Regions from separate parts of the Streptomyces sp. NPDC001056 genome, predicted to be linked through region 1. Evidence: predicted binding sites of a transcription regulator. Region 1 holds the regulator's gene; the other holds the start of a gene.
What was found. Region 1 encodes HrcA, which represses chaperone genes, less so after heat shock. Its sites were predicted from a motif close to TTNGCACTCNGNNNNNCNGAGTGCNAA; they were not measured.
Positions count from the first base shown of each region.

Region 2: a site for HrcA is predicted at 4,510-4,536, ahead of groL (chaperonin GroEL). Genes of this name have one in related genera too.

Region 1 is NZ_JBSFLI010000050.1:10,734-25,935, forward strand. Features, by position in the region: gene ACWDD7_RS34780 (S41 family peptidase) at 1-683, opposite strand, end outside; gene ACWDD7_RS34785 (hypothetical protein) at 792-1,325, opposite strand; gene ACWDD7_RS34790 (VOC family protein) at 1,486-1,878, opposite strand; gene ACWDD7_RS34795 (16S rRNA (uracil(1498)-N(3))-methyltransferase) at 1,898-2,644, opposite strand; gene ACWDD7_RS34800 (nitronate monooxygenase) at 2,641-3,729, opposite strand; gene dnaJ (molecular chaperone DnaJ) at 3,853-4,989, opposite strand; gene hrcA (heat-inducible transcriptional repressor HrcA) at 4,990-6,006, opposite strand; gene ACWDD7_RS34815 (MBL fold metallo-hydrolase) at 6,169-6,891, shown strand; gene ACWDD7_RS34820 (DUF3097 domain-containing protein) at 6,926-7,786, shown strand; gene hemW (radical SAM family heme chaperone HemW) at 7,787-9,019, opposite strand; gene ACWDD7_RS34830 (SpoIIE family protein phosphatase) at 9,336-11,141, opposite strand; gene ACWDD7_RS34835 (AMP-dependent synthetase/ligase) at 11,288-13,162, opposite strand; gene lepA (translation elongation factor 4) at 13,435-15,202, opposite strand, start outside.
Region 2 is NZ_JBSFLI010000003.1:146,235-161,436, forward strand. Features, by position in the region: gene ACWDD7_RS05420 (alpha,alpha-trehalose-phosphate synthase (UDP-forming)) at 1-831, opposite strand, end outside; gene ACWDD7_RS05425 (glucosyl-3-phosphoglycerate synthase) at 914-1,858, opposite strand; SAM riboswitch class I at 2,001-2,172, shown strand; gene thrC (threonine synthase) at 2,191-3,474, shown strand; gene ACWDD7_RS05435 (MoaD/ThiS family protein) at 3,471-3,749, shown strand; gene ACWDD7_RS05440 (cold-shock protein) at 4,195-4,398, shown strand; gene groL (chaperonin GroEL) at 4,699-6,321, shown strand; gene ACWDD7_RS05450 (NADH:flavin oxidoreductase) at 6,543-7,670, shown strand; gene ACWDD7_RS05455 (hypothetical protein) at 7,675-8,256, opposite strand; gene ACWDD7_RS05460 (class I SAM-dependent methyltransferase) at 8,373-9,020, shown strand; gene ACWDD7_RS05465 (PTS transporter subunit EIIC) at 8,925-10,361, opposite strand; gene murQ (N-acetylmuramic acid 6-phosphate etherase) at 10,378-11,301, opposite strand; gene ACWDD7_RS05475 (MurR/RpiR family transcriptional regulator) at 11,379-12,284, opposite strand; gene ACWDD7_RS05480 (hypothetical protein) at 12,341-12,724, shown strand; gene ACWDD7_RS05485 (DUF4031 domain-containing protein) at 12,732-13,010, shown strand; gene ACWDD7_RS05490 (GNAT family N-acetyltransferase) at 13,018-14,088, opposite strand; gene ACWDD7_RS05495 (HD domain-containing protein) at 14,115-14,759, opposite strand; gene ACWDD7_RS05500 (copper homeostasis protein CutC) at 14,894-15,202, shown strand, end outside.

The sequences.
Region 1 (15,202 bases):
ACGCGGGTGCCGTCGCCGGCCGCGTGGCGGGCGTAGAAGCCGTCGAGGGGGGTGTGCCTGCGCAGGTCGGAGCCGTCGGCGCGGGAGGAGTAGAGGGCGCCGGTGCCTTCGTGGTCGGAGAGGAAGGCGATGCGGTCGCCGGCCCAGAAGGGGTACTCGATGTTCCCGTCGAGCTCCTCGTGCAGCCGGACGAACCGTCCCTCCCCCTCCCGGTCGATCCACAACTTGCCCGCGGTGCCGCCGCGGTAGCGCTTCCACCAGGCGGCCTCGCGGCCCATCGGGGCGGACAGCAGCACGGGGTGCGGGCCGTGGGCGACCTCGCCGACGGGGCCGTACGGGAGGGTGGTGGCGGGTCCGCCGTCGAGGGGGACGGCGCGGGCCCAGGTGCGGCGCAGGCTGGGCTGGCCGGTGGTGCTCAGCGCGAGGACGTGGCCCTCGGGGGTCCAGCCGCGGACCTGGGTCCTCCAACTGCCCCAGTAGGTGAGGCGTTTGGCGGGGCCGCCGTCGACGGGCGCGATGTGCACCTCGGGGGCCCCGTCGCGGGTGGAGGTCCAGGCGAGGGTGGTGCCGTCGGGCGAGATGCGGGGATGGTTCACCGGGACGTTGTCGGCACTGGCCCGCCAGGCGCGGCCTCCGTCGAGGGGAGCCAGCCACACGTCGTCCTCGGCGACGAATGTCACCAAGTCGCCGTGCAGGTGCGGGAATCGGAGGTAGCCGGAGGTTCCTGTCGAAGCGCCCTGAGTCACCCCGTCACCTTACGCAGTGGCCGCCGTGCGCGTGCCCATTTTCGATCACTTGCCCTGCACGGGCAGGCAGGCGGGGTCGTTCGGGCACCAGACGGTCCGGGTGACGGTGACCGTCACCGCGGGCCGCGGGCCGACGGTCGCAGGGCCGGGCGGGCGGTACGTCGGTCCCGACGCGGCGTCGCAGTCGCCGAGCCCGCTGACGTGGAACACCTGCTTCCCCCCGACCCTGGCCCGCAGGTCCCCCCGCACACAGGCCCCGCTCACGGCCCGCGTCACCTCGCCGTTGACGGTGATCTTCCGCCGGTCCCGGGTCTCCCCCTGGCAGTCGACGGAGACGACGGCGGTCTCCCCCGGCGAGGGCGTCGCCCCGGTCCCGCCGCCCGAGTCACCGGTGCAGTTGAGCCAGCCGACGTCCACATGCGCCTGCTCCAGCCGGGCGGTGGCGGTCGTCCCGGTGGTGTAGGCGACGCTCGCCGACCCGAGCACATCCGGCTGACACGCCACGAGGGCCCCACCGGCCACGACGACGATCCCGGCGACGACGATCACCCGCGGCCGAATCCACATGAATGCCCCCATGCACGGCAGCGTGCCACCGCGCGGGGACGGACGGAAGCCCGCGTACGGCCACTCACCCGTTCGGAGTGCGTCGACGCCGACCCGGTGCGCGGCGAACGCAGGGTGCGGCGGCTCGCGTTGCCGGGACCGTCCACCGGTGGACGGTCCGGCACCGGCCTCCTCAGCCCCGCAGCAGCAGCCACTCCTGGAGTTCCACCAGGTTGCCCTCGGGGTCCTTGAGGTGGGCGACGCGCATGCGCTCGGTCAGGGGGGCGGGGGGTCGCAGGAGGGTGGCGCCGCGGGAGGTGATGGCGGCGCAGTAGGCGTCGAGGTCGTCGACGCGCAGGACGACCAGGGAGCGGTGGCCGTTGACGAGGGTGGCGAGTTCGGGGAGGAGTTCGGCCATCATGGCGCGGTCCTGGAGGGCGATGCCCGCGGAACCGGTGTGGGGGCTGAACTTCTCGTAGGGGCCCTCGGTCGCGCCGGACTGCGGCTTCAGGCCGAGGACGTCGGCGTAGAAGCGGTAGCAGGCGGCGAAGTCGGTGACGAGGAGCCGTACTTGGGCGAGTTCCATGGTGTCCCCCGGACGGTGTTCAGGACCAGCGGCCGGTGCGGCCCAGGAGGAGGGCCGCGGCGGCGGTGCCGGCGGTGGATGTACGCAGCACACTAGGCCCGAGGACGTACGCCTTCGCGCCCGCCTCCTCGAAGAGCGCCAACTCGTCGCGGGAGACGCCCCCTTCGGGCCCCACGACCAGTACGATCTCGCCCTCGGCGGGGAGTTCGGCCGTGGCCAGCGGCTCGCTGGCGTGCTCGAAGTCGGAGTGCAGCACCCCGGCGAAGTCGGCCTCGGCCAGAAGCGCCGCCACCTGCTTGGTGGTCGCCGCCTCCGCGACCTCCGGGAAACGCACCCGCCGCGACTGCTTGCCGGCCTCGCGCGCCGTGGCCCGCCACTTGCCGAGCGCCTTCAGACCCCGCTCACCCCTCCACTGCGTGATGCAGCGCGCGGCCTGCCACGGCACGATCGCGTCGACGCCGACCTCGGTCATCGTCTCGACGGCCAGCTCCCCCCGGTCCCCCTTGGGCAGCGCCTGCACCACCGTGATCCGGGGCCGCGGCGCGGGCTCCTCGGACACCTCCGGCATCCGTACGACCAGCCGGTCCTTGCCCTCGATGCCGAGCACCTCGCACACCGCGTAGCGCCCCGCGCCGTCGGTGAGCACGACCTCCTCGCCGGCCTCCAGGCGCTTGACCGACACCGCGTGCCGGCCCTCGGGACCGTCCAGGACATAGCGGTCGCCGTCCGGGGTGAAGTCCGGTACGACGAAGACGGGCGCGGTCATCGCTGTCCACCACCGATCACGGGACGCACGGCCAACTGGGCGCGGGCCTCGGCGAGTTCGGCCGCCAGCACCTCCACCAGCCGCCCGGCGGGCAGTTCCCGGGCCAGCCGGTGGCCCTGGCCCGCCCACAGCGCCATGCCCTGGGCGTCCCCGGCCTTGGCGGCGGCCTTGCGCAGTGGCGAGGTGAGGTGGTTGATCTCCGGGTAGGCGGCGGGCGCGTACGGCCCGTGCTCGCGCAGGAAGCGGTTGACCAGGGCGCGCGCCGGGCGGCCGGTGAACGCGCGGGTGGTCTCGGTGCGCGCGAACAGGGGGTTGGTCAGGGCCTGCTTGTGCACCTCGGGCGCACCGGACTCGGGGGTGGCGAGGAAGGCGGTGCCCAGCTGGGCCGCGCTCGCGCCCGCCGCGAGGACGGCGGCGATCTGGGCGCCGCGCATGATGCCGCCGGCGGCGACGACCGGGAGGCGGACGGCCTCGCGGATCTGCGTGATCAGGGACAGCAGGCCGATGCCGGTGCCGTCGTTCTCCGCGATGTCCCGGTGCGTGCCCTGGTGGCCGCCGGCCTCCACGCCCTGGGCGATCACGGCGTCCGCCCCGGCCCGCTCCACCGCGACGGCCTCCTCGGCGGTGGTGGCGGTGACCAGCGTGACGGTCCCGGCCCGCCGCAGCCGCTCCAGCGCCTCCCGGCTCGGCACGCCGAAGTGGAAGGAGACCGCGGGCACCGGGTCGTCCAGGAGCACCGCGAGCTTGGCGTCGTAGCCGTCGTCCCGGCCGCTGTCCGGATCGCCCAGCTCGGTCTCGTACCAGGCGGCCTCGCCGGCCAGCTGGTGGGCGTAGACCTCGACCGCGCCGCTCTCCGCGTACTCCGGCTGCGGCATGAACACATTGACGCCGAAGGGGCGGTCGGTGAGGCTCCGCAGCCGCTTGATCTCCTGGTACATGCCGTCGGCCGTCTTGTACCCGGCGGCCAGGAACCCGAGCCCGCCGGCCTCGCCCACGGCCGCGGCCAGCTCCGGGACGGAGACGCCGCCGGCCATGGGGGCCTGCACGATCGGGTGACGGAGAAGATCGGTCAGCGCGGAGGACATGACCGCATGGTGTCACGTCCCCCGAACAAGTCCGAATCGGGTGCCGGTCTCGGCATATACCGCGCGCACCTGCGCTTCTCGGCAGGTGACCGGGGCCGGGGGGCAGGGCCCCCGGCTCACCCATCAGCGTCCGTTGAACGCGTCCTTCAGCCGCGAGAACAGCCCCTGCTGACCCGGCTGGAACTGACCCTGCGGCCGCTCCTCGCCCCGCAGCTTCGCCAGCTCGCGCAGCAGTCGCTCCTGCTCCGGGTCCAGCTTCGTCGGCGTCTGCACCTCGACGTGCACGATCAGGTCGCCCCGGCCGCCGCCCCGCAGGTGCGTGACGCCCCGGCCGTGCAGCGGGATCGACTGCCCGGACTGCGTGCCCGGCCGGATGTCGACCTCCTCAAGACCGTCCAGCGTCTCCAGCGGCACCTTCGTGCCGAGCGCCGCCGCGGTCATCGGGATCGTCACCGTGCAGTGCAGGTCGTCGCCGCGGCGCTGGAACGTGGAGTGCGGCAGCTCGTGGATCTCGACGTACAGGTCACCGGCCGGACCGCCACCGGGCCCGACCTCGCCCTCACCGGCGAGCTGGATCCGCGTGCCGTTGTCGACACCGGCCGGGATCTTCACGGTCAGCGTGCGACGCGAGCGGACCCGCCCGTCCCCGGCGCACTCCGGGCACGGCGTGGGGACCACGGTCCCGAAGCCCTGGCACTGGGGGCACGGCCGCGAGGTCATGACCTGGCCCAGGAAGGACCGGGTGACCTGCGAGACCTCACCGCGGCCGCGGCACATGTCACACGTCTGCGCCGACGTGCCGGGCGCCGCGCCCTCGCCGTTGCAGGTGTTGCAGACGACCGCCGTGTCGACCTGGATGTCCTTGGTCGTCCCGAAGGCCGCCTCGTCCAGCTCGACCTCGATCCGGATCATCGCGTCCTGGCCGCGCCGGGTGCGCGAGCGCGGCCCGCGCTGCGACGCCGTACCGAAGAACGCGTCCATGATGTCGGAGAAGTTGCCGAAGCCACCGGCCCCGAAGCCGCCCGCGCCGGCGCCGCCGGACTGCGAGAGGGGGTCCCCGCCGAGGTCGTAGACCTGCTTCTTCTGCGGGTCCGACAGCACCTCGTAAGCGGCGTTGATCTCCTTGAACCGCTCCTGGGTCTTCGGGTCGGGGTTGACGTCCGGGTGCAGCTCGCGCGCGAGCCGCCGGAACGCCTTCTTGATCTCATCCTGCGACGCGTCGCGGCGCACGCCGAGAACGGCGTAGTAGTCCGTGGCCACTTACGACTCCGCCAGGATCTGTCCGACGTACCGTGCCACTGCGCGTACCGCTCCCATCGTTCCCGGGTAGTCCATGCGGGTCGGTCCGACCACGCCGAGCTTGGCAACCGCCTCGCCGCCCGAACCGTAGCCCACCGACACCACGGAGGTTGAGTTGAGTCCTTCGTGGGCGATCTCGTGCCCGATGCGCACGGTCATGCCCGGATCCTTCGCCTCGCCGAGGAGCTTGAGGAGCACGACCTGCTCCTCAAGGGCCTCCAGGACGGGCCGGATCGTGAGGGGGAAGTCGTGTCCGAAGCGGGTGAGATTGGCGGTGCCGCCGATCATCAGCCGCTCCTCGTTCTCCTCGACCAGTGTCTCCAGAAGAGTGGAGAGCACCGTGGAGACCGTACCGCGATCCTCGTGTTCGAAGGCGTCCGGCAGGTCCTCGACCAGCTTCGGCACGTCCGCGAACCGGCGGCCCGCGACCCGGCTGTTGAGCCGCGCGCGCAGGTCCGCGAGGGACGCCTCGCCGAACGGCGCCGGGCAGTCGACCATCCGCTGCTCGACCCGGCCGGTGTCCGTGATCAGCACGAGCATCACGCGCGCGGGGGCGAGCGCGAGCAGTTCCACGTGCCGCACGGTGGACCGGGTCAGGGACGGGTACTGCACGACGGCGACCTGCCGGGTCAGCTGCGCGAGCAGCCGTACCGTACGCGCCACGACGTCGTCGAGGTCGACGGCGCCGTCCAGGAAGTTCTGGATCGCGCGCCGCTCGGGCGCGGTCATCGGCTTGACGCCGGCGAGCTTGTCGACGAACAGCCGGTAGCCCTTGTCGGTGGGGATGCGCCCCGCGCTGGTGTGCGGCTGCGCGATGTACCCCTCGTCCTCCAGGGCCGCCATGTCGTTGCGTACGGTCGCCGGGGACACGCCGAGACTGTGCCGCTCGGTCAGGGCCTTGGACCCGACCGGCTCCTCGGTGCCGACATAGTCCTGGACGATGGCGCGCAGCACCTGAAGCCTGCGTTCACTCAGCATTCGCGCGCACCTCCAGCACGTCGTCCCCTTGTTCCCTCGGTTGTCCGCCTTGGCACTCTTCGCATGTGAGTGCCAGCGTTCCCCGGCCCAGTGTACGGCCGTGGGGTACACACAGGGCAAGGTCGGTGCCCCTGCGAGCGCTCCTGCGGTTAGCGTCGCGGTATGACGGTGACTTGGGAAGAGCACGGATGGCAGCGGCTGGCCACCGGGGTGGGGCGGTGTCGGCTGCCGGGCTGGGACTGCACGGCCGGGCTGGTCCTGGGCGCGGACGCGGCGCTCATGGTGGACGCCGGGTCGAGCCTCGCGGAGGGGGCGCGGCTGCGGTCCGCGGCCGAGGCGCTCGCCGGTGGACGTGTGACCCATCTCGCGCTGACCCATGTCCATTTCGACCATGTCTTCGGGGCCCCGGCGTTCGCGGGGGCCGCGGTGTACGCGGCGGTGGGGGCGGACGCGGTGTTCCGCCAGGGGCGCGACGAGCTGCGGCACGACGCCGTCCACCACGGGCTTCCGGCGGAGGAGGCCGAGGAGGCGGCGCTGGCCCTGGTGCCGCCGCGGCACCTGGTCTCCGGGGAGCGGACCCTGGACCTGGGTCCGGGCCGGCAGGTGCTGCTGGCCAACGTCGGTCCCGGGCACACCGCCCATGACCTGGTCGTTCTGGTGCCCGGCGATCCGGAGGTGGTGTTCTGCGGCGACCTGGTGGAGGAGTCGGGGGAGCCCCAGGCGGGCCCGGACGCCGTACCGTCGCGCTGGCCGGACGCGCTGGACCGGCTGCTGGCGCTGGGCGGCGAGGACGCGCTGTACGTGCCCGGTCACGGCGCGGTGGTCGACGCGGCGTTCGTACGACGTCAACGGGACGCGTTGGCGGCGCGTTTCGGCGTGTCATGAGCGCCGCCCCGCCGCTTCTCCTATCGTCATCCGAATGCGCCCACCCGTCTCCCACCGCCGCCCTTCCCCCGAGGGCCCTTCGGGCCCGCGCCCCCGTCCCTACTCCCCGGATCTGACTCCTCCCTGGAAGAAACCCCAGCAGGTGCCGGAGGTGCCCGCCGAGCCGGGGCTCGTCGTGGAGGAGCCCGGCACCGGGTTCTGCGGGGCGGTGATCCGCTGCGAGGCGGGCACGGTGACCCTGGAGGACCGCTTCGGCAGACACCGGGTGTTCCCGCTGGAGCCGCGCGGCTTCCTGCTGGAGGGCCGGGTGGTCACGCTCGTACGACCGGCGTCCGGCCCGGTGCGGCCCACCCGCACCGCCTCCGGCTCGGTCGCCGTCCCCGGCGCCCGCGCCCGGGTGGCCCGGGCCGGCCGCATCTACGTCGAGGGCCGGCACGACGCCGAGCTGGTCGAGAAGGTCTGGGGCGACGACCTGCGCGTCGAGGGCGTGGTCGTGGAGTACCTGGAGGGTGTGGACGACCTCTCCTCGATCGTCGCCGACTTCTCCCCCGGCCCGGACGCCCGCCTCGGCGTCCTCGTGGACCACCTCGTCCCGGGCACGAAGGAATGGCACATCGCCCGGTCGGTGACCAGCGAGCACGCCCTGGTGGTCGGCCACCCGTACATCGACGTCTGGGAAGCGGTGAAACCCGCCTCCCTGGGCATCGCGCAGTGGCCGCGGGTGCCCCGCGGCCAGGACTGGAAGACGGGCGTGTGCCGCGCCCTGGGCTGGCCCTCGGACAACACCGGCGCGGTGTGGCAGGCGATCCTGAAGCGGGTGGACTCCTACAAGGACCTGGAGCCCGAGCTGCTGGGGCGGGTGGAGGAGCTGATCGATTTCGTCACGGGCGCGTGATCAGTCCACCAGGTCCCGTACGACCGCGTCCGCGAGCAGCCGTCCCCGCAGGGTGAGGACGGCACGGCCCTCGTCGTACGGGCCGGGGTCCAGGAGGCCGTCGGACAGGGCGCGGCGGGCGGCGGCGCGGCCCTGCTCCTTCAGGAGGGACAGCGGCACGCCCTCGCGCAGGCGCAGCTCCAGGAGGACGCGTTCGACGCGGCGGTCCTCGTCGGACAGCACCTCGCGGCCGGCGCCCGGGGAGCGGCCGGAGGCGAGGGCGGAGGCGTAGGCGCCGGGGTGCTTCACGTTCCACCAGCGCACGCCGCCCACGTGGGAGTGGGCGCCGGGGCCCGCGCCCCACCAGTCGGCGCCGCGCCAGTACAGCTCGTTGTGCAGGCAGCGGCCGGCCTCGGAGGTGGCCCAGTTGGAGACCTCGTACCAGGAGAAGCCCGCGGCGGAGAGCGTCTCCTCGGCGATCAGGTAGCGGTCGGCGTGGACGTCGTCGTCGGTCATCGGGACCTCGCCCCGGCGGATCCGGCGCGCGAGCCGCGTGCCCTCCTCCACGATGAGCGCGTAGGCGCTGACGTGGTCGGGGCCCGCGCCGATCGCGGCGTCCAGGGAGGCCCGCCAGTCGTCGTCGCTCTCCCCCGGGGTGCCGTAGATCAGGTCGAGGTTCACATGGTCGAAGCCCGCCGCGCGGGCCTCCGCCACGCACGCCTCGGGCCGGCCGGGGGTGTGGGTGCGGTCGAGGATCTCCAGCACGTGCTGCCGGGCGCTCTGCATCCCGAAGGAGATCCGGTTGAAGCCGCCCTCCCGGAGCGTCGCGAGGTAGGCCGGGTCGACCGACTCCGGGTTCGCCTCCGTGGTGACCTCGGCGTCCGGCGCGAGGCCGAACTCGTCCCGGATCGCCGCCAGCATCCGTACGAGGTCCCCGGCGGCCAGCAGCGTGGGCGTACCGCCGCCGACGAACACCGTGCGCACCGGGCGCGGGTCGTCGCCGAGCACCTCGCGGGCGAGCCGCACCTCGTCGACGAGCGTCCGCGCGTAGTTGTCGCGCGAGGCCAGCACCCCGCCCGTGCCGCGCAGCTCGGTCGCGGTGTACGTGTTGAAGTCGCAGTACCCGCAGCGGGTCGCGCAGTACGGAACGTGCAGATAGAAACCGAGCGGACGCTCCCCCGCCCCGTCGAACGCGTGCGCGGGCAGCACACCGTCCTCGGGCACGGGCTCACCGTCGGGGAGTGCGGAAGGCATACGCCCATTGTCCAGCACGGGAGGGGAGGCCCGGTCACGGAGCAGCGGGACCACGGGGGCGGCCGCGCGCGGCGACCGTCGCGGGCCGCCGGGCCCCGACCCCGTTCCGCACCGGAGGGGCCGGTCTGCCGAGCGGCGGGACGACCGGAATCGCGCGGAGGCCACCCCGGCCGGTCACCCCGTGCGCGGGCCGACGTACCGCAGGAGCGCGCGGCGCCGGTCACCCGGCACCCCGCGCCAGGAAGACCCAGGAAGACCCAGGCGCGCCGGGGCGGCGGTCGGCGCGGTCGCCGGGCACCGGCGCCGCCCCGCCTCCTCACCCCGCCTGCAGCACCAGCAGGGCCAGGTCGTCCTCCGGAGGGGCCTCGCCGAAGGTGTGGACCAGGTGGCGGATCCTTTCGGCGATCTCGTCGGCGGTGAGGCCGGCGCAGGAGGCGAGGGCGGTGGCGAGGCCGTCGGCGTCGTCGAACTGGCGGGAGCCGCAGCGGCGTTCGGTCACGCCGTCGGTGACGCACAGCAGGCTGTCGCCGGGCCCGAGGTCGAGGGTCTCGCTGGTGTAGGTCTCGTCCTCGACCACCCCGAGCAGCGTCTGCGGACGGGCCGCGGTGCGCACCGTGCCGTCGGGGCCGAGGACGAGCGGCAGCGGGTGCCCGGCGGAGGCGAGGGTGCAGCGGACCCCGCCGTCGTACGGGGTCAGCTCGCCGTAGAGGAGGGAGAGGAAGCGCGTCTGCGGGCCCTCGCCCCGGCCGTCCGCGGCGACCAGGGCACGCGCCGCGGCGTCGGCGGCCTCCATGGCGTCGTCCAGGAGGAGCTGGTTGAGCCGGTCGAGGACGTCGGCGACCCGGTATCCCTCGCGGGCGAGGAGCCGCAGCCAGGGACGCGCCAGCCCGATCACGACCGCCGCCTCCGGGCCCTTGCCCTGCACGTCGCCGATCGCGAAGCACCAGCGGCCGTCGCCCGCCGGGAACAGGTCGTAGAAGTCGCCGCTGGGGCCGCCGCTCCTGGCACACGGCTCGTAGACCAGCGCGCTGCTCATCCCGGGGATCTCCGCGACCGCGCCCGGCAGCAGACCGCGCTGGAGCACGGCGCTGATGGTGGCCTGGCGGGCGTACTGCCGGGCCGCGCCGATGGCGAGCGCCACCCGGCGGGCCAGATCCTCGACCAGGCCGGTGATCTCGTCGGGGAAGCGTTCCAGCCCGCACCGCCCGATGACCAGCGTGCCGAGCGGCCGCCCGCCCGCGACCAGCCGGTACGCCAGCGCCGTACCGTCCGTGCCCCGCACACCGAGCGCGTCGCCGGGCCAGGGATACGGCTCGGGCCCGAAGCCCACCACGTCCCCGGCCCGCGGCGGCTCCTTCTCCAGGGCGAGACGCAGTTCCTCGATGCGGTTCTCGCTGGCGTGCCAGACCCGGGCGGGACCGTCGTACGACCCACCGCGCGCGGATGCCTCGTCCTCCAGCCACACCGCGCACCAGTCGGCGAGCCGGGGCACGATCAGCTGCCCGGTGAGGGCCGTGACCAGGTTCTCGTCCAGCTGGCCCGCGAGCAGGTCGGACGCCTCGGCGAGGAAGGACAGCGCGCCCCGGCCGAGCCAGTCCCGGTCGCTGGCCGCGCGCTGCGACTGCGGGGCCAGGTCCTCGGCGGCCTCCAGCGCGTCCCGCGCCCCGGGACCGGCCGTCGGCTCACTGCCGCCCGGGGGCAGCCTGGCCCACACCGACTTGGCGCCGGAGCGGTAGGTGACCCCCCAGGACTCGGCGAGCGCCCCGACCAGGCGCAGGCCACGGCCGTACTCCAGGGTGTCGTACGACGGCTCGTCCGCGGTCGCGTCCCGCGGCGGCCGGGCGGGGTGCCGGTCCCCGACCTCGATCACGAACGCGCCGTCGTCCTCCAGGCACCAGTCGAGCGATATCTCGGTGCCCGCGTGCACCACGGCGTTGGTGACCAGCTCGCTGACGACCGCCAAGGCGTCGTCGACGAGCCGGGGCGCCACGGGTGCCTCGGCCAGCGCGGCCCGCACCAGGCCCCGCGCGGAGCCCGGCGCGAGCGGACTGCCGGGGAGCGCGGCGTGGCCGCCGCGCGCCGCCCGGCCCACCGTCTCCCGTTGCGTGGGTATGGCCGCCATGTCCATGCGGCCAGGGTGACAGACAGGGGTCGCGCATAAGCGTGAAGTCACCGAAGTGGCCACGCCTGGCCGAGAACCGTGCTAGGACAGCATCACAAGGGGCGGCTGTCCGGGCTCCGACGGCCCGAAAGCGGCACGAGGCCCTCCTACTTCTCCCGAGCCCCCTCGTACATCTCGTCGATCAGTCCCTTGTACTCCCGCTCCACCACCGGCCGCTTCAGCTTCAGGCTCGGCGTGATCTCGCCGTGCTCCACGTCCAGGTCCCGCGGCAGCAGCCGGAACTTCTTGATCGTCTGCCAGCGCTGGAGCCCGGCGTTGAGCTGCTGGACGTATCCGTCGACCATCGCCACCGTCTGCGGCGCCGCCACGATCTCCGCGTACGGCTTGCCGCCGAGGCCGTTCTCCTTCGCCCACTCCGCGAGCGCGATCTCGTCCAGGGCGATGAGCGCGGTGCAGTAGTTCCGGTCGGCGCCGTGCACGAGGATGTTGGAGACGTACGGGCAGACCGCCTTGAACTGGCCCTCGACCTCGGCCGGCGCGACGTACTTGCCGCCGGACGTCTTGATGAGGTCCTTCTTGCGGTCGGTGATCCGCAGGTAACCGTCGGGCGAGAGTTCGCCGATGTCCCCGGTGTGGAACCAGCCGTCGGACTCCAGCACCTCGGCGGTCTTGTCGGGCAGCTTGTGGTAGCCCTGCATGATGCCGGGGCCGCGCAGCAGGATCTCGCCGTCCTCGGCGATGCGCACCTCCGTGCCGGGCAGCGGCTTGCCGACCGTGCCGGTGCGGTACGCCTCCCCCGGGTTCACGAAGGACGCCGCGGAGGACTCGGTGAGGCCGTAGCCCTCCAGGATGTGGATGCCTGCGCCGGCGAAGAAGTAGCCGATCTCGGGCGCGAGCGCGGCGGAGCCGGAGACGCAGGCGCGCAGCCTGCCACCGAAGGCCTCGCGGATCTTGGCGTAGACGAGGGTGTCGGCGACCTTGTGCTTGGCGGCGAGGCCGAAGGGCACGGTGCGGTTGCCGGTGTGCCGGAAGTTGTCCTGCTCGGTCCTGGCGTACTCGCGGGCGACCTCGGCCGCCCACTGGAAGATCTTGTACTTGGCCGCGCCGCCCTCGCGGGCCTTGGCCGCGACGCCGTTGTAGACCTTCTCGAAGATGCGCGGCACGGCGGCCATGTACGTCGGCCGCACCACCGGGAGGTTCTCGATGATCTTGTCGACGCGGCCGTCCACGGCGGTGACGTGCCCGGTCTCGATCTGGCCGGAGGTGAGTACCTTGCCGAAGACGTGCGCGAGCGGCAGCCACAGGTACTGCACGTCGTCCGGGCCGAGCAGCCCGGTCGCGGCGATGGCCTTCGCCATGTAGGACCAGTTGTCGTGCGGGAGGCGCACGCCCTTGGGGCGGCCGGTGGTGCCGGAGGTGTAGATGAGGGTGGCGAGCTGGTCCTTGGTGATCGCGCCGACCCGCTCCTTGATCAGCTGCGGGTGCTGCTCCAGGTAGGCGGCGCCGCGCTTCTCCAGCTCGGCGAGGGAGATCACCCAGTCGTCGTCCGCCGCGCCGGCCGGGTCGATGACGACGACCTTGGTGAGTTCGGGCAGCTCGGCGCGCTTCTCGACCGCCTTGGCGACCTGGGCCGCGTTCTCGGCGATCAGGACCCGGCTCCCGGAGTCGGCGAGGATGAACGCGGACTCGTCGGCGTTGGTCTGCGGGTAGATCGTGGTGGTGGCGCCGCCGGCGCACAGGATGCCGAGGTCGGCGAGGATCCACTCGACACGGGTGGAGGAGGCGAGCGCCACGCGCTGCTCGGGCTCGATGCCCAGCTCGGCGAGTCCGGCCGCGATCGCGTACACCCGGTCGGCCGACTGGGCCCAGCTCAGCGTCTGCCAGTCGTCCGGGCCCTCGCCGGAGGCGGGAGGCACCGGGTAGCGGTAGGCCTCGGCGTCCGGTGTGGCCGCGACGCGCTCAAGGAAGAGGGCCGCGACGGACGGCGGACGGTTCTCGATCTGGGTCTGTGTGTCGCTCACGACATCCTCCGGGGCCCGCGACGGCGCGGCTGGTACTCGGTGCGGCTGGGTTGACTCACGGTGGGGTTCGCGCTGTTGTTTAACTCGCGAGTAACTATCGAGCAGGCATCAGAGTAAGGCGCGACCGCCCGCTGCGTAAGGGGCTTCACCCTGTCTCTTTCCACGCGGAGTCAGCGCCGGACGACGCCGCGCACGCGCGGGGGCCCGCCGCGCTTTCGCACGACGGGCCCCCTGGTGTCCGGTTTGCGGACGCGCCCGGCTGTTACCTTCGGTTACTTCTTGCCCTTGGCCGACCCCGCGCTGTCATCGCTGGAGAGGACGGCGATGAACGCCTCCTGCGGAACCTCCACCGAACCCACCATCTTCATCCGCTTCTTGCCTTCCTTCTGCTTCTCCAGCAGCTTGCGCTTGCGGGAGATGTCGCCGCCGTAGCACTTGGCGAGGACGTCCTTGCGGATGGCGCGGATGGTCTCGCGGGCGATGACCCGGGAGCCGATGGCGGCCTGGACCGGCACCTCGAAGCTCTGCCGCGGGATCAGCTCCCTGAGCTTGGCGACGAGCCGCACGCCGTACGCGTACGCCTGGTCCTTGTGGGTGATCGCCGAGAAGGCGTCCACCTTGTCGCCGTGCAGCAGGATGTCGACCTTGACCAGGGAGCTGGCCTGCTCGCCGGTGGGCTCGTAGTCCAGCGAGGCGTAGCCGCGGGTCTTGGACTTCAGCTGGTCGAAGAAGTCGAAGACGATCTCCGCGAGCGGCAGCGTGTAGCGGATCTCGACCCGGTCCTCGGAGAGGTAGTCCATGCCGAGCAGGGTGCCGCGCCGGGTCTGGCACAGCTCCATGATCGCGCCGATGAACTCGGTGGGCGCGAGGATCGTGGCCCGTACGACCGGCTCGTAGACCTCGTCGATCTTCCCCTCGGGGAACTCGCTCGGGTTGGTCACCGTGTGCTCGCTGCCGTCCTCCATGAGCACGCGGTAGACCACGTTCGGGGCGGTGGCGATCAGGTCGAGGCCGAACTCGCGCTCCAGGCGCTCGCGGATCACGTCCAGGTGCAGCAGGCCGAGGAAGCCGACGCGGAAGCCGAAGCCGAGGGCGGCGGAGGTCTCCGGCTCGTAGACCAGCGCGGCGTCGTTGAGCTGGAGCTTGTCCAGGGCCTCGCGCAGCTCGGGGTAGTCGGAGCCGTCCAGCGGGTACAGGCCCGAGAACACCATCGGCTTCGGGTCCTTGTAGCCGCCGAGCGCCTCGGTCGCGCCCTTGCTCTGGCTGGTGACGGTGTCACCGACCTTGGACTGGCGGACGTCCTTCACACCGGTGATCAGGTAGCCCACCTCGCCGACGCCCAGGCCGTCGGCCGGGAGCATCTCGGGCGAGCTGACGCCGATCTCCAGCAGCTCGTGGGTCGCGCCCGTCGACATCATCTTGATGCGCTCGCGCTTGTTGAGCTGGCCGTCGATGACACGGACGTACGTCACGACACCGCGGTAGGAGTCGTACACCGAGTCGAAGATCATCGCGCGGGCGGGGGCGTCGGCGACGCCGACCGGGGCCGGGATCTCCTTGACGACCTTGTCGAGCAGCGCGTCGACGCCGAGACCCGTCTTCGCGGAGACCTTGAGCACGTCGTCCGGCTCGCAGCCGACCAGGTTCGCCAGTTCCTCGGCGAACTTCTCCGGCTGGGCGGCCGGCAGGTCGATCTTGTTGAGCACGGGGATGATCGTGAGGTCGTTCTCCATCGCCAGGTAGAGGTTGGCGAGGGTCTGGGCCTCGATGCCCTGGGCGGCGTCGACGAGGAGGATGGTCCCCTCGCAGGCGGCCAGCGACCGCGAGACCTCGTAGGTGAAGTCGACGTGCCCCGGGGTGTCGATCATGTTGAGGATGTGCGTCGTGCCCTGGTCGGGGCCCTCGGTCGGGGCCCAGGGCAGACGCACCGCCTGGGACTTGATCGTGATGCCGCGCTCGCGCTCGATGTCCATCCGGTCGAGGTACTGAGCACGCATCTGCCGCTGCTCGACCACGCCGGTCAGCTGGAGCATCCGGTCG
Region 2 (15,202 bases), on a different contig from region 1:
CCGGCGGCCCTCGCCGATCTCCGCGCGCAGCGCCGCCATCCACTCGTCCACGTCGGCGCGCCGGGACCGCTCGCGCAGGAAGTCGGCGTCCGCGCCGAGCCCGTGCACCCCGATCCGCGTCCCGGCGGGAATCCCGGGCCCCAGCACCGCGTGGCAGCACTCGGTGAACGCGTCCGCCCAGCGCCGGGTGAGGAACGCCGCCCGGTCCGCGCCGAGGATGCCGGTCAGCAGCTCCGCCGCGATGTCGTCCGGCAGCAGCCGGAAGTACTCCGCCGGCGCCCACGGCGTGTGCGAGAAGTGGCCGATGCGCAGATCGGGCCGGAGCCGGCGGAGCATCCGCGGGGCGAGCGCCAGGTGGTAGTCCTGGATCAGCACCGCCGCCCCCTCGCCCGCCTCCTCGGCCAGCGCCTCGGCGAACGCCCGGTTGTAGGCCCGGTACGCCTCCCACTGCCGCCGGAACTCCGCGTCGAAGACGGGTTCGAGCGGCGTCTGGTACAGCATGTGGTGCACGAACCAGAGCACCGAGTTGGCGATGCCGTTGTATGCGTCGGCGAAGACCTCCGCGTCGATGCCGAGCATCCGCACCCGCTGCCCGCCGGTGTCCTCCTGCGGCAGCAGCCCGCCGTCGGCGCGCCGGACGGCCGCCCGGTCGCCGTCGCCCAGCGCGGCGCACACCCACACCGCGTTCGTCTCCGGGCCGATGGCCGACAGGCCCGAGACCAGCCCGCCGCCGCCCCGTTTGGCGCGCAGCGAGCCGTCCTCGCCCGTCTCGTACGAAACCGGGCCGCGATTCGACGCGACCAGCACCTCAGCACCGTGCGTGGAAGCCATGGTCCAGAACCTAGCCCGGCCCGGAATCACTCAAACCCGCGGACCACCCCGAAGGCGGCCGTATCCGTCCGTACCTGCGCTTTCACGCCACCCTGCGCCGCGCGTACTCCGTGATCTCGGTCATCGGCGGCCGCTCCTCGGTGTCCACCGCGTAGGTGCGCGGCTCGAAGCCGGACACGCCCCGCTCGAACTGGGTGAGCGAGGGCCGTACGAGATGGCCGCGGGCCAGCCGCAGCTGCGCCGTGCGGTAGATGGCGGCCGCCATCCGGCCGAGCGCCTGCCCGTCCTGGTGCCGGTGCTTGCGCACCCCGACGTCCACCTGGGCCAGCGCGTCGAGGCCCACCAGGTGCAGCGCGTCCACCAGCATGCCCAGCTCCACGCCGTACCCGACCGGGAACGGCAGCTGTTCGAGCAGCGAGCGCCGGGCCGCGTACTCCCCGCCCAGCGGCTGCACGAAGCCCGCGAGCTGCGGCCAGTGCATGTTCAGCAGCGGGCGCGCCATCAGCTCGGTGACCCGGCCGCCCTGCCCCGCGCTCCCGGCGAGCGGGCGGTCGTACATCGCCTTGACCAGCTGGACGTCCGGCTCGGTGAGCAGCGGGCCGACGATGCCCAGGACGAAGTCGGAGGAGAACTCCCTGAGATCCGCGTCGACGAAGCAGATGATGTCCCCGGTGGCGGCGAGCAGCGAGCGCCACAGCACCTCGCCCTTGCCCCGCACCGCGGGTATCCGGGGCAGGATCGCGTCCCGGTGCACCACCCGCGCGCCCGCCGCGGCGGCGACCTCGGAGGTGCGGTCGGTGGAGCCGGAGTCGATCACCAGGACCTCGTCGACGAGCGGGACCCGCTCCACCAGATCGCGCCGGATCGCCGCCACGATCTCGCCGACGGTCTCCTCCTCGTCGAGGGCGGGCAGCACCACGCTGATGGTCTGGCCGGTGCGCTGCTTGGCCGCCAGGACCTGGTGCGCCGGCCGCTCGCGCACCGACCAGGAGCGGTTGGCCATCCAGCGCTCGACTTCTTCCAGCACGGTCCCCGGCTCCTCACGCTCGTCTCGCGGTACGGACGACTATCTCAACTCTCCTGGCCTTCGGTTACAGTCTTGAACAACGCCGATGACCATCGCATGTCGGGGGTCTCGCGCGCCGACAACCGCATACACAATCGAATACCGCTCATCCAGAGGGGCAGAGGGACACGGCCCGATGAAGCCCCGGCAACCCTCCAGCCGGTTCTCGTCCTCGACCGCTTCGAAATCTCCGAACGCGTCGAGCAGCGGGGCTCCCGGCTAGGGAAGGTGCCAAATCCGTCTCACGGCGAGGTGCGTCGTGAGGAAGATGAGGAGAAAGGGCCTCGCCTCTCATGGCTGTGCAGACAGTTGCAACCTCCGGTAGTTCCACCGTCGATCTCGGCCCCGCCGCCGCCCTGAGCTGTCGCGAGTGCGGTCACCGCGTCCCGCTCGGCCCGGTCTTCGCCTGCGAGGAGTGCTTCGGCCCGCTGGAGATCGCCTACGACTTCTCCGCCTACGACACCGAAGAGCTGCGCAAGCGCATCGAGGACGGCCCCGCCAACATCTGGCGCTATGCCCCGCTGCTCCCGGTCCCGGCCGACGTGGCCGACAAGCCCAACATCAACCCCGGCTGGACCAAGCTCGTCAAGGCCGACAACCTGGCCCGCGAACTGGGCGTCACGGGCGGTCTGTACGTCAAGGACGACTCCGGCAACCCGACGCACTCCTTCAAGGACCGGGTGGTCGCCCAGGCCCTGGAGGCGGCCCGCGCCTTCGGCTTCACCACGCTGTCCTGCTCCTCCACCGGCAACCTGGCGGGTGCCGTCGGCGCCGCCGCCGCCCGCGCGGGCCTGCGCTCCTGCGTCTTCATCCCGCACGACCTGGAGCAGGGCAAGGTCGTCATGGCCGCGGTCTACGGCGGCGAACTCGTCGGCATCGAGGGCAACTACGACGACGTGAACCGCTTCTGCTCCGAGCTGATCGGCGACCCGGCCGGCGAGGGCTGGGGCTTCGTCAACGTGAACCTGCGGCCGTACTACGCCGAGGGCTCCAAGACCCTGGCGTACGAGATCTGCGAGCAGCTCGGCTGGCGGCTGCCCGACCAGCTCGTGATCCCGATCGCCTCCGGCTCCCAGCTCACCAAGATCGACAAGGGCCTCCAGGAGCTGATCAGGCTCGGGCTCGTCGAGGACAAGCCGTACAAGATCTTCGGTGCCCAGGCCGAGGGCTGCTCGCCGGTCTCCACGGCCTTCAAGGCGGGCCACGACGTCGTACGGCCCCAGAAGCCGAACACCATCGCCAAGTCCCTCGCCATCGGCAACCCGGCCGACGGGCCCTACGTCCTCGACATCGCCCGGCGCACCGGCGGCGCCGTGGAGGACGTGACGGACGAGCAGGTCGTGGCCGCGATCAAGCTGCTGGCCCGCACCGAGGGCATCTTCGCCGAGACGGCGGGCGGCGTGACGGTCGGCGTCACGAAGAAGCTCATCGAAAGCGGCGCCCTCGACCCGGCGAAGACCACGGTCGTCCTCAACACCGGCGACGGCCTGAAGACCCTCGACGCGGTGGCCGGCACCGGCCTGACCGCCACCATCCGTCCGACCCTGGACTCCTTCCGAGAGGCTGGCCTCGCATGAGCGTGACCGTTCGCATCCCCACCATTCTGCGTACCTACACCGGCGGACAGGCCGAGGTCGCGGCCGAGGGCACGACCCTCGCCGAGGTCATCGAGGACCTGGAGAAGAACCACACCGGCATCGCCGCCCGCGTCCTGGACGACCAGGGCAAGCTGCGCCGGTTCGTGAACGTCTACGTCAACGACGACGACGTGCGTTTCGAGGAGGGCCTCGCGACCGTCACCCCGGACGGCGCGGGCGTCTCCATCATTCCGGCGGTGGCCGGCGGCTGCTGACCGCGCGATCGATCATTACCTTCGGTAATGACGGTCACCGAAGGTGCATCGGATTGCCCTCTCCGTGAGAGAAGCGGAGGGGGCAATTCTGTGTGATTGAGCGCGGTAGAGTTGGGGAACGCGCCCCCGGACCACCGAGGGTAAGCCCTCGATTCTGCTCCGCGGGCCCGATTAGAAGTAGCCAAAATACCCGGGCTTTCCGCGGCTTTTGTGTCTTTTATGGGGCCCGACTTGCCCTGAAGTCGGGTGAATTCTCCCCACATTCCGGATCGTTCGCGTCCAGAATTCTCGTCCAATTGACCTGTTGCAGACGGCAGTTGGACAGATACATTCAGCCGCGGTCGACGCGTTCCGGCGCACGCCCCCGACCGATTTGGGGGGTGAGGTCTGACCCGGGTCCGCGAAGTGTGGATCTGTGCAAGGGCCAGTAATAGGGGAGTTAGGCATGGCTCAGGGCACCGTCAAGTGGTTCAACGCGGAGAAGGGGTACGGCTTCATCGCGGTCGACGGTGGTGCGGACGTCTTCGTCCACTACAGCGCCATTCAGATGGACGGCTACCGCACCCTGGAGGAGGGCCAGCGGGTCGAGTTCGAGATCTCGCAGGGCCAGAAGGGTCCGCAGGCCGACATGGTTCGCGTCGCCGTCTGAACCTCTCTCGACCGAAGGGCCCGCACCTCGCACAGGGTGCGGGCCCTTCGGCATGCCCGGGTCCGGACCGTGTTCGCCTCCGGCTGACCCGCCCGCCGGGGCCCCGAGGCGCTTGCACTCGACCATGCCGAGTGCTAATCATTGGCGTTAGCACTCTGAAGGTGAGAGTGACAAAGAAGGACCGGGTCGGTGAGGCCCGCAGGCCACGTGGGGCAAGGAACCACAGGCCGGCGAGCCGTCCGTCGCGGGCGCGGGCGCGGTCCGAAGGAATCACCCCCAGTCCTGGAGGGACCACTTCACATGGCCAAGATCATCGCGTTCGACGAGGAGGCGCGGCGCGGCCTCGAGCGCGGCATGAACCAGCTCGCGGACGCCGTCAAGGTGACGCTCGGCCCCAAGGGTCGCAACGTCGTCCTCGAGAAGAAGTGGGGCGCCCCCACGATCACCAACGATGGTGTCTCCATCGCCAAGGAGATCGAGCTCGAGGACCCGTACGAGAAGATCGGCGCCGAGCTGGTCAAGGAAGTCGCCAAGAAGACGGACGACGTCGCCGGTGACGGTACGACCACCGCGACCGTGCTCGCCCAGGCCCTGGTCAAGGAGGGCCTGCGCAACGTCGCCGCCGGTGCCAACCCGATGGCCCTGAAGCGCGGTATCGAGAAGGCCGTCGAGGCCGTCTCCGCCGCCCTGCTGGAGCAGGCGAAGGACGTCGAGACCAAGGAGCAGATCGCCTCCACCGCGTCCATCTCCGCCGCCGACACCCAGATCGGCGAGCTGATCGCCGAGGCCATGGACAAGGTCGGCAAGGAAGGCGTCATCACCGTCGAGGAGAGCAACACCTTCGGTCTGGAGCTGGAGCTCACCGAGGGCATGCGCTTCGACAAGGGCTACATCTCCGCCTACTTCGCGACCGACATGGAGCGCATGGAGGCGTCGCTCGAGGACCCGTACATCCTCATCGCGAACTCCAAGATCGGCTCCGTCAAGGACCTGCTCCCGCTCCTGGAGAAGGTCATGCAGTCGGGCAAGCCGCTGCTGATCATCGCCGAGGACGTCGAGGGCGAGGCCCTGTCGACCCTGGTCGTCAACAAGATCCGCGGCACCTTCAAGTCCGTCGCCGTCAAGGCCCCGGGCTTCGGCGACCGCCGCAAGGCCATGCTCGGCGACATCGCCATCCTCACGGGCGGCGAGGTCATCTCCGAGGAGGTCGGCCTCAAGCTGGAGAACGCGACCCTGGACCTCCTGGGCCGCGCCCGCAAGGTCGTCATCACCAAGGACGAGACCACCATCGTCGACGGTGCCGGCTCCTCCGAGCAGGTCAACGGCCGGGTGAACCAGATCCGCGCCGAGATCGAGAACAGCGACTCCGACTACGACCGCGAGAAGCTCCAGGAGCGCCTGGCCAAGCTCGCCGGCGGCGTCGCGGTCATCAAGGCCGGTGCCGCCACCGAGGTGGAGCTCAAGGAGCGCAAGCACCGCATCGAGGACGCCGTGCGCAACGCCAAGGCGGCCGTCGAGGAGGGCATCGTCGCCGGTGGTGGCGTGGCCCTGCTGCAGGCCTCCCAGGTCTTCGAGAAGCTGGAGCTCGAGGGTGACGAGGCGACCGGCGCCAACGCCGTGCGCATCGCCCTGGAGGCCCCGCTCAAGCAGATCGCCGTCAACGCCGGCCTTGAGGGCGGTGTCGTGGTGGAGAAGGTGCGCAACCTGACCCCGGGCCACGGCCTGAACGCCGCGACCGGCGAGTACGTCGACCTGGTCGCCGAGGGCATCATCGACCCGGCGAAGGTGACCCGTTCCGCGCTGCAGAACGCCGCCTCCATCGCCGCGCTGTTCCTCACCACCGAGGCCGTCATCGCCGACAAGCCGGAGAAGGCCGCCGCGGCCGCTCCGGGCGGCATGCCGGGCGGTGACATGGACTTCTGATCGACCTCCGGTCGATCGACGTCCGTACCGAGGGCGGCACCTCCTGTTCAAGGCAGGAGGTGCCGCCCTCGGGCTTTGGCGTGCGCCCCGGACGTGTCCGGGGTCACAGACGACGGCTTCCGGGCGGGGAATGCTGACCTCGGTACGGCGGCTTACTTAAGCGTCTACAACAATGCGCACTCACATACCGCTGGGTTAGCAGTCTTCTGAGGAGCCCCCACGTGACCGTCGACACGCCCGCCACCTCCCGCGCGGCCCGGGTACTCTCCCGCCCCATCGCGCTCAACGGCCTCACCGTCCCCAACCGGATCGTGATGGCGCCGATGACCCGCATGTTCTCCCCGGGCGGCATCCCCGGCGAGGACGTGCGCTCGTACTACGCCCGCCGCGCCGCCGCGGGCGTCGGCCTGATCGTCACCGAGGGCACGTACGTCGGCCACGAGTCGGCCGGCCAGAGCGACCGGGTGCCGCGGTTCCACGGCGAGGAGCAGCTGGCGGGCTGGGCGAAGGTCGCAGAGGACGTGCACAAGGCCGGCGGCACGATCGTCCCGCAGCTGTGGCACATCGGCATGGTCCGCAAGGACGGCGACGCCCCCTTCCCGGACGCCCCCGCGATGGGCCCCTCCGGCCTGGTCACCGCGGGCGCCGAGCCCACCGGCAAGGCCATGACGCAGAAGGACCTCGACGACGTCATCGCCGCGTTCGCCCAGGCGGCCGCGGACGCCGAGCGCATCGGCTTCGACGGCGTGGAGATCCACGGCGCCCACGGCTACCTCGTCGACCAGTTCCTGTGGGAGGGCACCAACCGCCGCAGCGACGCCTACGGCGGCGACCCGGTGGCCCGCGCCAGGTTCGCCGCGGAGATCGTCGCGGCGGTCCGCGAGCGCGTCTCGGCCACCTTCCCCGTCCTCTTCCGCTACTCGCAGTGGAAGCAGCAGGACTACACCGCCCGGCTCGCCGAGACCCCCCAGGAGCTGGAGGCGATCCTCGCCCCGCTCGCCGCGGCCGGCGTCGACGTCTTCCACGCCTCCACCCGCCGCTACTGGCTGCCCGAGTTCGAGGGCTCCGACCTCAACCTCGCGGGCTGGACGAAGAAGCTCACGGGCAAGCAGACCATCACGGTCGGCTCGGTCGGCCTCGACGGCGACTTCACCGGCGCTTTCGTCGGCGAGGGCTCCCCGGTCCAGGGCATCGACAACCTGCTCGACCGCCTGGAGGCCGACGAGTTCGACATGGTCGCGGTCGGGCGCGCGCTGCTCCAGGACCCCGAGTGGGCGGCGAAGGTGCTCGGCGGCCGCGTCGACGAGCTGGCGCCGTACGACGCGGCGTCGATGAAGACGCTGAGCTGAGGCCTCAGATACCGCCGATGGTGCCGTTCAGCGGCTCGATGTCGACGCGCACCGGGGTGCCCCAGACGCGGAGCACCTCGTAGTCGGTGAACTCGTGCACGAGCCGGTACGCCATCGCCGGCCGTGCGCCGCGCCGCTGGGCGGCGAGGTAGGCCTCGGCCTCCCGGCGGTCCCGGCGCGGGGTCCCGCACAGCTGCCACTCCTGCCCGTTCCACAGCTCCGGCAGCCAGCGCTGCTGGGGTTGCGGGCGGTCGCCCCGGACGCCGTACCGCGAGGGCGCGGCGGCGACCGGCTCCGCCGGGCTCGGCCGGCCCTGGTACTCCGAGCGGCGGGCGGTCCGGCGCCGGGTCTCGCACAGCAGGCACAGATCGGGCGCGCTCTCGTCCACCGGGCCGTGCGGATGCTCCGCGCAGCGGGTCGCGGGGGCGTTCGTCCCGACGCTCTCCTCCAGCAGATCCAGCGCTCTGCGCAGATCCGCCCTGATCTCCCGCAGCCGCCCCTCCGGCGTGTCGGCGGCCAACGCCTCCCCGTGCTCCCCGAGCAACCGAAGCGCTCGCCCCAGGGCGGTCAGCTGGGCGTGATTCATGGTGGTGGGTTCCGGTCGTCGGCGAATTCCTTGTTCCCCAGTGTCCACGATGCCGCCGCGGAGCCGAGGCGGCTTCACGGGTGCTCCCCAAGGGGAGGCTGTGGTGGACTGCGTCCATGATGACGCCATCGGCACGTCTGCTGGACGCCCTCCAGCGCTTCAACGCGTCCCATCCCTGGGACCACAACGCCCACTACCACCCGTGGCTGCTCCGGCAGTTGCCCCGCCGGTTCGGGCGGGCCCTGGACGTCGGATGCGGCTCGGGGGATCTCGTACGCCTGCTCGCGCGCCGGGCCGAGCGGGTGGACGGCATCGACGCCGACCCGGAGATCCTGGAGCGGGCACGGGAGGCCACCGGCTCCACGGCGCGCGTCACGTACACCCTCGGCGCCGCCCCCGGCGAACTGCCGCCCGGCCCCTACGACGTCATCACCTGTGTCGCCGTACTGCACCACCTCCCCTTCGCCGAGACCCTCACCCGGTTCCGGGCGGAGCTGGCGCCCGGGGGGACGCTGGTCGTCGTGGGGTGCGCCCGGGACGAGGACGTGCGCGGGGTGCTCTCCGTGCCGCTCAACGCGCTGGCCGGCTGGGTGAAGAACCGGGGGCGGACCGCCGCACGGCGGCCCGTGAGCATGACCGCGCCCACCCGGCGACCGGAGATGGACTTCTCAGAGATCGCCGGGGAGGCGCGTCGGCTGTTGCCCGGGGTCCGGCTGCGGCGCGGGTTCTTCTGGCGGTACACCCTGGTCTGGCGCGCGTCGTGAGAGGGCGAGGTACGTCGTCAGGAAGCCGACCAGGTAGCCCGCGAGGAGGCCGCCCGCGTAGATCGCGACGGTGACCGCCGGGCCGCGGTTGCCGGACAGCAGGGGGAAGAGCGCCCAGCCCGAGGGGCCGATCGCCGTCGCGCCGACCTTGGTGCCGAGCATCGCGAAGGAGCCGATGAAGGCGCCGCCGGCCGCGCCGCCCGCGCAGGCCGTCAGGAAGGGGCGGCCGAGCGGAAGGGAGACGCCGTAGACCAGGGGTTCGCCGATGCCGAGGAGGCCGGCGGGCAGGGCCGAGCGGATCGTCGTACGCAAAGAGGTGTGGTGGCGGAGGCGGAGGTACACCGCCAGGGCCGCGCCCACCTGGCCCGCCCCCGCCATGGACAGCAGCGGGAGCAGGACGGTGTAGCCCTGCTGCTGGATCAGCGTGGCGTGGACGGGGATCAGGGCTTGGTGGAGGCCCAGCACGACCAGGGGGAGGAAGAGGCCGCCCAGGAGGAGGCCGGCCGGCGCGCCCGTCGTGGCCAGGAGCCGGTTCGCGGCCGTGCCGATCGCCGTGGCCACCGCGCCCGCCGTGTACATCAGGCCGTAGAGCGTGACCAGGCCGGGCACGAGGACGGTCACCGCCGGGGTGAGCAGGACGTCGAGGGCGTCGGGGACGCGGCCCCGGCAGAACCTCTCCACCCGGGTGGCCAGGAACGCCGCCGCCAGGGCGCCGAGCACCCCGCCCTGGCCGGGGGCGAGGTGCACCCCGAAGGCCGTCACCTTCGCCACGCCCGGGTACACGACCACCGCGGCCACCGCCGCGCCCAGCACCGGCGTACCGCCGAACTCCTGCGCCGTGTGGTAGCCGACGAACACCGCGAGCAGCGCCATGAAGGCCGACGCCACCGTGGTGAGCGCGGGGGTCAGGCCGGGGAGCCAACCGGCGTTCTGGAGCACGCCGTTGACGCCCGCGAGGATGCCGCAGCCGATCAGGGCGGGGATGAGCGGGACGAAGACGTTCGCGACCCGGCGCAGGGCGGTTCTGAAGGGGGTGGCGTCGCGGCGGCGCAGCCCCTCCTCCAGGGCCGTTTCGGACGGGGCCTGCCGTACCGCCCGCGCCCGCACCTCCGCCGTCACCGCCTCCACCACCCCCGGCCCCAGCACGATCTGCCACGCGTCCCCGTCCTCCACCACTCCCAGCACCCCCGGCACCGCCCGCAGCCCCGCCCCGTCCGCCGCGCCGGGGTCCGCGAGGGACAGCCGCAGCCGGGTCATGCAGTGGGTCGCGGAGGTGACGTTGGCCGGGCCGCCGACGTGGGCGAGGACGGCGGTCGCGGTGGAGGCGGGGTCCGTGTGCACCCCCCGAGCGTGCGCGTCAGCCGGTCGCGCGGGCGAGCGCGGCGCGCAGACGGCCGCCGGAGTCCTCCAGAAGGCGGGCGGCCGTCGGGCCGTCGACCTCGGCCAGCAGGACGAGGATCGCCCTCTTCACCTCGCCCCCCGACTCGGTCAGCGCCCGCTCGATCTCCGCGTCGCCCGCGCCGGTGGCCAGCGCCACGATCCGCCGGGAGCGCGCCCGCAGCTTGGCGTTGGAGGCGCGCACGTCGACCATCAGGTTCCCGTAGGTCTTGCCGAGCCGGATCATCGTGATGGTCGACAGCATGTTGAGGACGAGCTTCTGCGCGGTGCCCGCCTTGAGCCGGGTCGAGCCGGTGATCAGTTCGGGGCCGACGACGATCTCGATGCCGTGCTCGGCGGCGGCCGCCAGCGCGCTGTGCTCGTTGCAGGCGAGCCCGATGGTCAGGGCGCCCTGCGCGCGGGCGTGCTCGACCGCGCCGACGGCGTACGGGGTGCGGCCCGACGCGGAGACGCCGACCACCGTGTCCTCGGGGGTGAGCTTGAGCGCGTCGAGGTCGGCGCGGGCCAGCTCGCCGGAGTCCTCCGCGCCCTCCACGGAGGAGACCATCGCCTCGGGGCCGCCCGCGATCAGGCCGACGACCTGGGCGGGATCGGTGTTGAAGGTGGGCGGGCACTCGGAGGCGTCCAGGACGCCGAGGCGCCCGGCGGTGCCCGCGCCGGCGTAGATCAGGCGTCCGCCGCGGGTCATCCGCGCGGCCACCGCGTCGATGGCGGCGCAGATGTGGGGGAGCTGTCCGGCGACGGCGCCGGGCACGCCCGCGTCCTCGCCGTTCATCAGTCTGGCGATGTCGAGGGTGGGCAGGCGGTCGATGTCGGCGAGTTCGGGTCGGAAGGCCTCGGTGGTCAGCGAGGCCAGCTGGCTGCGCAGGTCATGGGAGGTCATGGGAGCGGCTCTCTCGGTCTCGAATGCCGGTTGGTGTTCCCCCGGTGCCGGTGCTCACCCGACGTCGACGCCGGTGCTCACCTGGATTTGCTGCGGTGCCGGTGCGCCAGCGCCTCGTACGACGCGGCCAGCGAGGGCGCCGCCGTCTCGTACGTGCGCTGGGCCACTCCCACGAACAGGCAGTCCACCACGAGCAGTTGGCTGGTCCGCGAGGACATCGCGGCCGGCCGCAGCTCGGTCTCCCGTGAGGTGGACGTGGTCAGTACGTGGTCGGCGTACTGGGTGACCGGTGAGTCGGGGCGGCCGGTGATGGCCACCGTGGTCGCCCCGTGCTCGAAGGCGACCCGCAACGGCTCGATGACGTCCCCCGTCGAGCCGGAGTGGGTGATCGCGATCGCCACGTCGCCCGAGCGGAGCTGGACGGCGTTGGTCACGGCGAGGTGCGGATCGCTGTGCGCGTGCGCTATGAGCCCTATGCGCAGCAGCTTCTGGGTGAGGTCCTGGGCGACGAGCCCGGACGCCCCTATGCCGTACACATCGGTGCGGCGGGCGCCGGCGAGCGCGGTGACGGCCGCGCCGAGCTGGCCGGTGTCGAGTCCGGCGGCGGTGTCGGCGAGGGTCTGCTGCTCCTCGTAGGCCAGTTTGGCGACGACATCGGCGATCGGGTCGTCCACGGCGATGTCGGTGGTGATGGCGGGCGCCCGCCCGGACTGCTGCTGGGCGGCCAGGCCCGCGAGGGCGAGCCGCAGGTCCCGGTAGCCGGGGTAGCCGAGCAGCCGCGCGGTGCGCACGACCGTGGCCTCGCTGGTGCCGGTCAGTTCGGCGAGGCCGGTGACCGTGAGGGCGGCGCAGCCGGCCGGGTCGTTCGCCACGGCCTCGGCGACGCGCTGCATGGACCGGGTCATCGACGGAGCGAGGGTGCGCACCTTGGCGGCGAGCGAGCCCACCGGACTGCCGAAACTTTCCTTCACGTCCTGGGTCACCTCTGAAAGATATTTTCGGTTCGGTGTCCGGGTCAAGAGTGCGCACAATGGGTTGTATGGAGCCCATCACCCCCCTTGAACAGGCCCTGCACGCGGCCCGCGCCCTGGTCCTCGCCGATCTGGTCGCGGGCCGTGTGGCGGAGGCGGACGTGGTCTCGCTGGTCGAGGACTCCGTGGCGCAGCGGCGCTGGTGGGTGGAGCAGTGGCCGGACGGCATGCGCTACGTGGCCGGACTGGTCGCACAGGACGTCCAGGACGCGCTGCTCGAACGGTACGGTCGCTGGCCGCTGTGCCCGGTCTGCGGCTCCGGCGACCCGCACGCGCTGGACGTGGAGCCGGAACTGGGCCCCGACCCGCACTGGGTCTGCCACCAGGCGGGCGTGAAGGTCGCGGCGGTCGGCTCGCTGGGCTCCGCCGTCGGCGGGGCGCCGTCCTCGTGAGGCGCCCGTGACGGTGTACATCGACCCGCCCACCTGGTCGGGTCACGGCCGCCTGTGGTCGCACCTGGTGAGCGATGTGTCGTACGACGAACTGCGGCTGTTCGCGGACGGGTTGGGGGTGCCCCGGCGGGCCTTCGAGCGCGATCACTACGACCTTCCGTCGCACCGGTACGGCGACGCGGTGGCGGCCGGTGCGGTGGAGGTCAGCAGCCGCGAAGTGGTGCGGCTGCTGCGGGAGTCGGGACTGCGGCGGCCCAAGGGGCTGGTGCGGCGGGGGATTTCCTAGGCGCGTGTCAGGAGCGCAGCTCGTACGCCACGAGCCGGTCGTCGATCGCGCCGACCGGGTCGAACCCGGCGCGGGTGAGGACCGCCTGGGAGGCGGTGTTGGCCGCCTGCGCCCTCGCGTGCACGGTCCGTACGTCGTCGCGGGCCAGCGCCCACCGGGCCAGCGCGCGCAGTGCCTCCGTGGCGTAGCCCCGGCCGCGGGCGGCCGCGCAGACGTTGTAGCCGATCTCCACGCGCCCGTCCTCGTCCGGGGTGCCGTGGAAGCCCAGGGCGCCGACCGCGCGGTCGTCCTCCGCGCGGACGAGGGCGAAGGTGGTGAACTCGGGCCGGTGGACGCCCGCTTCGTAGGCCGTCAGCAGCATCCTGGCGGCGTCCCGTGTGCCCTGCTCGGGGCCGCCCTCGATCCAGTCGAAGCCGCCGTCGCCGTCGAGGACGAGATCGCGGGCGGCGGCCGGGCGGACGCCGGTGAGGACGAGGCGTTCGGTGGGCAGGACGAGGTTGTTGTGCCAGCGCCACTCGGTGACCGGGGCCCGGCCGTGCAGCTCGCCCCGGCCGGTCGCCCACAGCAGGGTCGACCAGGGCTCGGGGCCGGGCCGCACGTGCGGGAAGATCGTGGCCAGGACGGAATCGGCGAGTTCGGCGGACGGCTCGTAGGGGAGACCGAGGCCCTCGGCCATGTCGTGGGTGTGCAGCAGGACTTCGGCCACGCCCATCGCGGCGAAGCCCACGCGGTCGGCGCTGCGGAACGGGTAGGGGTGGAAGGCCCGGACACCGGGCGGGGCGGTGGCCACGGCGGCGGCGAGCAGCGCGCCGGTGGCCTCGACGACCTGGAGCAGCCCCGCGTTGTCGGTGCCCTCGTCCGGCTTCAGGGCGAAGGGCACATAGGCGTCCTGGGCGCGCCCGGCCAGATTGGCGGCATACGCGACGAGGTCGTCGGCGACGTGCACGGCGGTGGTGTGGCAGTCCCACTCCACCCGCCCGGCGCGTACGCTCCGCCAGTCCCGGTCAATCGCCTTGCGCAGTACGGCCAGGCACCCCGCCACGGCCTCGGTCACATGATCCCCGCTCATCGGTCGCATGGGCGCACCCTAGGCCGGGGACGCCCTCACGGCGACAGCATTTCCAGCTCGGCGGCGAGGTTGTAGCGGGCCGTGGCCTCCCAGTGCTCCCGGCCGTAGGGGGTGTGGAACAGCCTCGGCAGGGCGGCGAGTTGGCGCAGGACGGCGCAGCGGCCCTGCCGGAAGGCGTCGTTCGGGACGAAGTGGTACTCCTCGCGCACCTCGGCGGTGTAGGCGGCGTACGCCGACGGGGGCGCCGCCAGGATCGCGAGGTCCGCGTCGCACAGCACCCGGCCGTCGCGGTCGTCGTCGGCCGGATCGTGCGTGACGGTCAGCCGGACGAGCCGGGCCACCTCCCGGGTCTTCGCCTCCGGCACCCCGGCCTCGGGCAGCGCGCGCTCGGCCAGCCGTGCCGAGCGCTCCTCGTTCTCGGAACGCTCCGGGAGGTAGACGGCGTCGTGGAACCAGGCGGCCAGGCGTACGACGTCCGGGTCGGCCGCGTACTCCTGGAGCGCGTCGACGTGGTCGAGCACGGCGGTGAGGTGGGCCAGGGTGTGGTAGCGGCGCTGGGGTTCCCGCCAGCGGGCGAGGAGGTCGTCCGCGTAGGGGGCGGGGTCCGGGCCGCCCTCGGGGGAGCGGGCGGCGTCCAGGGCGCGGGCGAAGCGGAGGCGGAGGGCGTCGAGGTCGGCCATGGGCCCATTCTCGCGTGGCGCCCGTCCGGCGGGGCACCGGCGCGGGCCGGCGGCGTACTGGCGCCCGCCCGGCGGCGTACCCTTAAATTGGACTAGACCTCTATTGGATCTCTGGCCGCGACGAATGGGGTGCCATGAGCAAGCGTGCAGTCCTGGAGGTGATCGCCCTCGACGTCGAGGACGCGGTCGCCGCCCAGGCGGGAGGCGCGGACCGCCTGGAGCTGGTCACCGAGATGGCCGCCGACGGGCTCACCCCGTCCGCCGCCACCGTCGCCGGCATCCGTGCCGCCGTCGACATCGACCTGCGCGTGATGCTGCGCCTCGCGGACGGGTTCGCGGCCGGTGACGTGGCGCGGCTGCTCCGGGTGGCGCAGGAGATGCGGGAGGCGGGCGCCGACCAGTTCGTGCTGGGGTTCCTCGACGCGGACGGCGGGGTGGACCTG